One region of the Micromonospora sp. NBRC 110037 genome, then DNA from elsewhere that is predicted to be linked to it. Evidence: riboswitches for the same ligand, from Rfam matches in the RefSeq annotation. Region 1 holds a riboswitch; the other holds the start of a gene.
The links. Region 1 has a riboswitch for cyclic di-AMP ahead of A4R25_RS17890 (C39 family peptidase). Riboswitches for the same ligand answer to the same signal wherever they lie in the genome.

Region 1 (3,348 bases):
CGAGTAGCCGTCGAGCGGCGGCGACCAGCCGTGGCCGGCCAGGTCGGGGGCGAGCCAGCGCCCGGGCCAGCGGCGCTCCAGCAGTGGCGCCCAGGGCAGCCACACCTCGCCGGTGGCGCCCATGCCGTGCAGGAGAATCAGGTGCCGGTCCCCCGTCGCATCGCCCATTGGCGCAGTCTGCCACCGCCCGCCCCGGACACGCGAGACCGAACCCGCCCCGCCCAAACCGCCCGCCCTCGCCCTCGCCGCCGATCTTGGAGTTGTGGTGCCTCCCATAGCGGGGCGAGCCGGGCATACCAGGCGCCACAAGTCCAAGATCGGCGCGCCGAGAGGGCGGCGGGCGAGGGGCGGGCGGGGACGGGGAAGGCCGGCGCCCCGGGACGGGGTGCCGGCCTTCGCAGGGTGCGGGGCGGTCAGGCGGAGTAGCCGCGGCTGGCGATCCAGTGCGCCAGGTCGATCGTGGTGAGCCAGTACGACGGCAGCGACGGGTCGGCCGAGTCGGCGATCCGGACGGTCCGGCCGTCGTCCTTGTAGCCGATCACCGCGACGTAGTGGCCGCCGGGGAACGAGTGCCAGCCGCCGTTGGTGTCGGTGGCGGTGCCGGCGACGTTCGCGACGACCCCCCGGCCGTTGCTGATCGCCTCGACCACGTCGGCCTGGAGCCGGTCCATCTGGGCCGGGCTGGCCGAGCCGGGAATCATCCGGGTCCGGTACGGGTTGCCCTTGACCTGCTGGTTGAGCACGCGCGTGGTGTCCTCGGCCGAGTTGGTGCCCATCTCGGTGGTGCCGAGCGGGCCGGCGAGGGCGTCCTGGCTGCGCTCGATGCCGGTGGCGCTGAGCGCGTTGCGCACGGCGGCCGGGCCGCAGTAGTAGTAGTTGATCTGCGCCTGGTAGTCGTAGTCCAGCGTCTTGCTCGACGGCGGCTTCGGCGCGGCCTTGGTGACGTCCGGGTCCGCCGCGGCCTTCTTCGCCGACGGGGAGGCGCTGGGCGACTTGCTGGGCTCGGCGCTCGGCGACGCCGGCGGGACGCCGATACGCGCCTCGCTGCGGCTGGCGGGCTCGCCGAGCCGTGCGCCGAGTTCGGCGACCGAGGCGGTGTTCTCCTGCTGGACCGGGGCGTCCTCACCGGCGGCGAGGGCGGTGCCGGCGCCGGCGGCCAGCACGAGCGCCGCGGCCGATCCGGCGATGATCTGGTACGGGCGTTCGGTGGCGATCCGCCGCAGCTGACGCTTCAGGTGGTGCTTCACGAAATCCTCCACGGGGGGCGTGATCGGCACACGCCGGCCCGGCACGTGGCGGGGTTCACACGTGCTGGCAGGCCGGATGGGCCGGGGGAACGGGTACGCCCGCGATGCCGGGCGCCCAGGGGCGGTTTGCCGGTCGCGTCAGGCGAGCGCGGGTACCGCGGAGCCGTGGAGGCGGGGGGACGATCGAGGGGTGGGCACGAGGATGGGACTCCTTCCGTGGCCGCCGACCGGGTTAGCTGACGGATTCGGGCGGGAAGTACGCCCTACCGCGGCAGTGGCCGCGGATTCACCCCGATGGTGCTCATGGTTCCCCGGTTCGTGATGACACGATTAGGCGGGTCGGCGCGGCGTCGCCTTCTGCGATCGGGTACCGCACCGGACGCGCCGACACTACCGGCGGGTACTGCCCCTGCCAAGCGCTCCCACCTGCGTAAACATGATCCCCGGTAACGGATTTCGGAACAGCCGGTTACTCACTTCACTCAATGGGACAAGCGGTGGTGACGGCGCCCGGGAGGCGAAAAGGGGACAGACGGCGGGCGCGTGACCGGCAATGGCGCGGCTCATTGGCCTGTTCTGCGCTCCACGCCCGTTTCGGCGCCGGGGGTGAGCCGGCTCACCACATTCCGGGTAACAATTCGGTCGCCTCAGCCGACCCGGGCCGGACGCCAGCGGGCGTTGCGGACGGACGCGCCGACCGGCAGGGGGATCGTCGCCACGCCGCGGGACACCGGGGCGGGCCGCACCGCCAGGGTGGCCGCGTACGCCTCGGCGGCGAGCGTACGGGCGGCCTCGGCGGCCAGTTCGGCGTCCCGCCACGCCTGCCGCTCCCGCTCGGCGGCGCTCTCCCAGCCGGTCCGGCGCCGGTCCCGTACGGCCCGGGCCAGCACGATCTCCTGCTCGGCCGGGTGCCGGCGCGGGTCCCACCCGTTGCGGCGCGCCAGCACGTCGGCGAGTTGCCGGGCGGACAGGTCGCCGCGCCAGTGCGCCGTCATGGCGGCGTGGTGCAGCCAGCGCTCCCGGGCCGCGTACTCCGCCGGGGTGCGCGGGGTGCGCGGGGCGGCCAGCGCGGCGGCCCCGGCCAGGCGGCGGGCGGCGCTGTCCGCCTCGTCGTACGCGGTCCAGGCGCGTTCCGCCTCGTCCTGCGCGGCCAGCCACCGTTCCCGGCGGCGACGGGCCGTCTGGGCGGCCCCGGCGGCGGCCACCGCCACCTCCTCGGCGTACCGGACGAGGTCGTCGCGGCGCGCGGCGTCCTGGTCCACCGGATCGGCGGCTACCTCGGCGACGCCGTCGCGCTCGGGCCGGGCCACCAGCGCGGCGAGCAGGCCGAACGCGAGCAGCATCAGGAAGGACCAGATGGCGGCGGCCTCGGGGACCGCGGTGAGGAAGTGGTAGAGAGCGGTCTGCGACATGGTCGGCACCTCACGGGAAGAACCTGGCGGGAGACTCCGCACGGCCGGTCGGGGCGCGGCGCGGGGGCGCCGGGCCGGCGAAGGGCGGGTGCGGGATGACGTTCGGTGGGTGCGGTGACGGGCGCGGCCCGTGGGCGGATCAGCGGGCGGGCGGGGCCCGCAGGCCGACCGGCGCGGTGATCCGGCCGGCCGGGACCGGCTGCGGGTCGTTCGGGAGCGTGTCGGTGGCCCGTGCGGCGGGCGCGGGTGCGCCGTCGGGACGGGCCTGCCGCTCGGCGGCGCGGTCGGATTCCGGTCGCGGGGCGGTCGGCGTGCTCACGTACGCCGGGCCGGCTGGCGCGGCCGGGGCGGCGGCGGCCGGCAGCGTGGCCGCGCCGAACGAACAGGCGACGACCACGGCGAGACTGGCGAGCATCCGGGCGGTCCAGCGCGCCACCCACCACACGGGGCAGGTGAGCGCGATCGGAAGCACGGGTACAAATTACCGCCGAACCCCCAGTGACGCACCGCCGCACGGCGTGTCGCGGACCGACCGGCCGTCGTGTGCGCGTGTCAGTCCGGGCTACGCCGCCCGGCGTACTCGATGTCCTCGGCCGGACCGGAGACGGACCGCGCGCCGCAGTCGGCGGCCGCGCCCTCGGCGGGCCCGCGCGGAGCCGGCACGGCCGGTGCGCGCGACGCCGCGCGGG
Region 2 (3,348 bases), on a different contig from region 1:
CGCCAGTCACCATGTGGCGACGCGCGGGCGATCCGGGCCAGCCGCGTCACGGTGGCCGGGTCGGTCACCGGCCGCGCGCGCCCCGCGACGTACGCCTCGTCGTCGCTCTCCTCGGGCGGGAACGAGTGCAGCGCGTAGCGGCCGTCGCGTTCGAGGTCGCGGCGCTTCGGCGAGTCGATGACGAAGCACCATAGGCCGTCGTCGGTGAACACCGGGGAGACCGGGTGGACGCGGGGGCCGCCGTCGGCGCGGACCGTGGCGAGGTAGCCGAAGCCCGGCCCGTACTGCTGCATCAGGAGGCGGATCTCGCCGGCGAGGCGGGGCTCGTCGGCGGCGAATTCGGACCAGGAAGCCATGCGGACATCCTATCGAACACGTGTACGAAGAAGTAGTGCGACACGCAGGTCACCCATACCGGTCGCTATGGTGTTCCGATGCTGCTCTCCGACCGCGACCTGATCTCCGAGATCAAGGCCGGCACGCTCGCGCTGGAGCCCTTCGAGCCCACGCTGGTGCAGCCGTCGAGCATCGACGTACGCCTGGACCGGCTCTTCCGGGTCTTCAACAACCACCTCTACACACACATCGACCCGTCGGTCCAGCAGGACGACCTCACCTCGATGGTGGAGGTGCCCGAGGGCCAGCCGTTCGTGCTGCACCCGGGCGAGTTCGTGCTCGCCTCCACGCTTGAGGTGATCTCGCTGGGCGACCAGCTCGCGGGCCGGCTCGAGGGCAAGTCGAGCCTGGGGCGGCTGGGGCTGCTGACCCACTCGACAGCCGGCTTCATCGACCCCGGCTTCTCCGGCCACGTCACGCTGGAGCTGTCGAACGTGGCGAACCTGCCGATCACGCTCTGGCCCGGCATGAAGATCGGCCAGCTCTGCATCTTCCGGCTCTCCTCGCCGGCCGAGCACCCGTACGGCTCGGCCGTCTACGGCTCGCGTTACCAGGGGCAGCGCGGCCCGACGCCGAGCCGGTCCTGGCAGAGCTGGCGCACCTGGCCGACGCGCTGACGCCGCCCGCAGTTGTTAAGAAGGGCCCCCTCCTCTACCGGAGGCGTTAAGAGGGGGCCCTTCCTTACACGCGGCCGTAGCTGTTGATGTCGCCGTCGTCGACCCGCTTCATCGTGATGGGCTTGCCGGACTGGGAGGCGTGCACCACCCAGCCGTCGCCCACGTACATCGCCACGTGGTGCAGGTCGCTGTAGTAGAAGACGAGGTCGCCGGCGCGCAGCTCGGCCCGGCTGATGCGCTTCGTCACGCCGTGCTGCTGGCGTGCGCTGTGCGGCAGTGAGACGCCGCCCTTGGCCCAGGCCGCCATGGTGAGGCCCGAGCAGTCGAAGTGGTCCGGGCCGGCGGCGCCCCAGACGTAGATCTTGCCGATCTGGGCGCAGGCGAACTTCACCGCCGCTCCGGCCGGGCCGGCGGGATAGCCGGCCGGGCAGGGCGCCGGGCGCAGCGGGCCGCCGCCGCCCTTGCCGTACACCTTGAGCCGCAGCTTCTCCAGCTTGGCGATCTCGGCGTCGATCTGCTTCTTCTTCGCCGCGAGCTGGGCCTCGGTGCGCGCCAGGCCGGCGATCATCTCGTCCAGCGGCTTCTTCTTCGCCGCCAGCTCGTCGCGCAGCGCGGCGACCGAGCGCACCTGCTCGTGCTGGCGGTGCGCGAAGCGGTCGAGCAGCTCCAGGCCGTCGACCAGGTCACCGGGTGAGCGGCTGCCGAGCAGCGCGTTGACCGTGGAGAGGTTGTCGGCCTTGTAGGCGTCGGCGGCGAGGCCGCCGACCTGGCCGAGCGCGGCGTCCACCCGGGCTTGCAGGGGTGCGATCTGCCGGCCGAGCGCGTCGGCCTGCCTGCGCCGCGCGGCGAGCTGCTCGCGTACGTCGTTGACCTGCTCGATGACCGGTTCGAGCTTGTTCCAGTCGCGGTCGATCTGGGCCTCGATCTCGGCGACCGAGGGTTCGGCGTGTGCCGCAGTGGCGCCGCCGGTCAGTACGACGGCGGTGCCGACCAGTGCGGCGAGGGCGGTGGTGAAGCGGGACCAGCGGGAACGCGGCGCGACGCTGGACCGGTCGACCGACCGGTTCGACGACGGCCGCGGGGCATGGAGTGCCACCGGGCGTCCGTACTCCTTCTTCCGTACCGCCTACCGGGTTAGCTGACGGATTCGGGCGGGAAGGGAGCCGCCCTACCGCAGCAGTGCTGCGGATTCACCCCAGGTACCTGGTTCCCCGGCTCGCCCGGAGGCGACTCGGCGGTGTCGGACCGTCACCGACCGGGTTGGACGATGAGACGTGCGGCCGACGATTCACCAGAGTAGGGACCACCGTTATCGATCCGCAACTTCCAGCGCCGTGACACTCCGTACGCAATCCAGCGCCACACCGCGCACGGAGGTGAAATTTTCTTTCACGACTGATTACTTACTGGAAAGGTATTGACCATCGCGGGTGTGCGGAGTGAGGGTGGAAACGCAGTGACCCCCATCCCTGTCCAGGAGGTTCGATGCACCTCTCCGCCCCGCCGTCGGGCAGACGGATACTGCTCGCCGCCGCCGTGGCCACGGCCACCGCGCTGGCGACCACCGGCCCGGTTACCGCCGCGCCGGACACGTCCGCGCCCGCGAGCGACCGGCAACAACAATACGCCGCCGCCGCGGCCGAGTACGGCGTGCCCCAGAACGTGCTGCTCGGTGTCTCCTATCTGGAGTCCCGCTGGGACACCCACCCGGGTCAGCCCAGCACCAGCGGCGGCTACGGCCCGATGCACCTGACCGACGCCGCGCACATCCTCGCCACGCCGGGCAGCGCCCACGTCGACGAGGACGAGGACCCGCGCGGCGACGACTCCCGGCCGCTGAAGCTCGACCCGGCCACCGCCGCCGCGCCGACGCGGGAGACGCCGCTGCCGAGCGCCTCGCTCCAGACGCTCGACGCGGCCGCCGCGCTCACCGGGCTGGACGCGGGGACGCTGCGCACCGACCCGGCCGCGAACATCCGCGGCGGCGCGGCGCTGCTGTCGTCGTACCAGAAGGCTCTGGGCGGGCCGGTCGGCGCCGGCACCGACCCGGCGGCCTGGTACGCCGCGGTGGCCCGCTACTCCGGCGCGGACACCGCCGACGCGGCGGCGGCCTTCGCCGACGAGGTCTACGACCAGCTCGGCCAGGGCGCCACCCGGACCACCGACGACGGCCAGCGGGTCACGCTCGCCGCCACCGCCGCGAAGCCGGACCGCTCCCGGCTGGCCCGCCTCGGCCTGCGCACCGCGCAGCGGCCGGACGGACTGGAGTGCCCGGTCCGGCTGGCCTGCGAGTGGATTCCCGCGCCCTACGAGCAGCTCAGCGACGACCCGGGCG

Region 2: linked by a shared signal. The riboswitch ahead of A4R25_RS22615 (NlpC/P60 family protein) and the one ahead of A4R25_RS17890 (C39 family peptidase) in region 1 are both predicted to bind cyclic di-AMP.

The regions. Positions count from the first base shown of each region.
Region 1 covers NZ_BBVA01000005.1:350,315-353,662, reverse strand. The annotation lists gene A4R25_RS17895 (alpha/beta fold hydrolase) at 1-168, opposite strand, end outside; gene A4R25_RS17890 (C39 family peptidase) at 414-1,247, opposite strand; cyclic di-AMP (ydaO/yuaA leader) riboswitch at 1,454-1,594, opposite strand; gene A4R25_RS17885 (hypothetical protein) at 1,895-2,659, opposite strand; gene A4R25_RS17880 (hypothetical protein) at 2,799-3,131, opposite strand; gene A4R25_RS17875 (acyltransferase) at 3,212-3,348, opposite strand, start outside.
Region 2 covers NZ_BBVA01000008.1:94,176-97,523, forward strand. The annotation lists gene A4R25_RS22605 (pyridoxamine 5'-phosphate oxidase family protein) at 1-356, opposite strand, end outside; gene dcd (dCTP deaminase) at 435-1,013, shown strand; gene A4R25_RS22615 (NlpC/P60 family protein) at 1,078-2,109, opposite strand; cyclic di-AMP (ydaO/yuaA leader) riboswitch at 2,123-2,260, opposite strand; gene A4R25_RS22620 (N-acetylmuramoyl-L-alanine amidase) at 2,499-3,348, shown strand, end outside.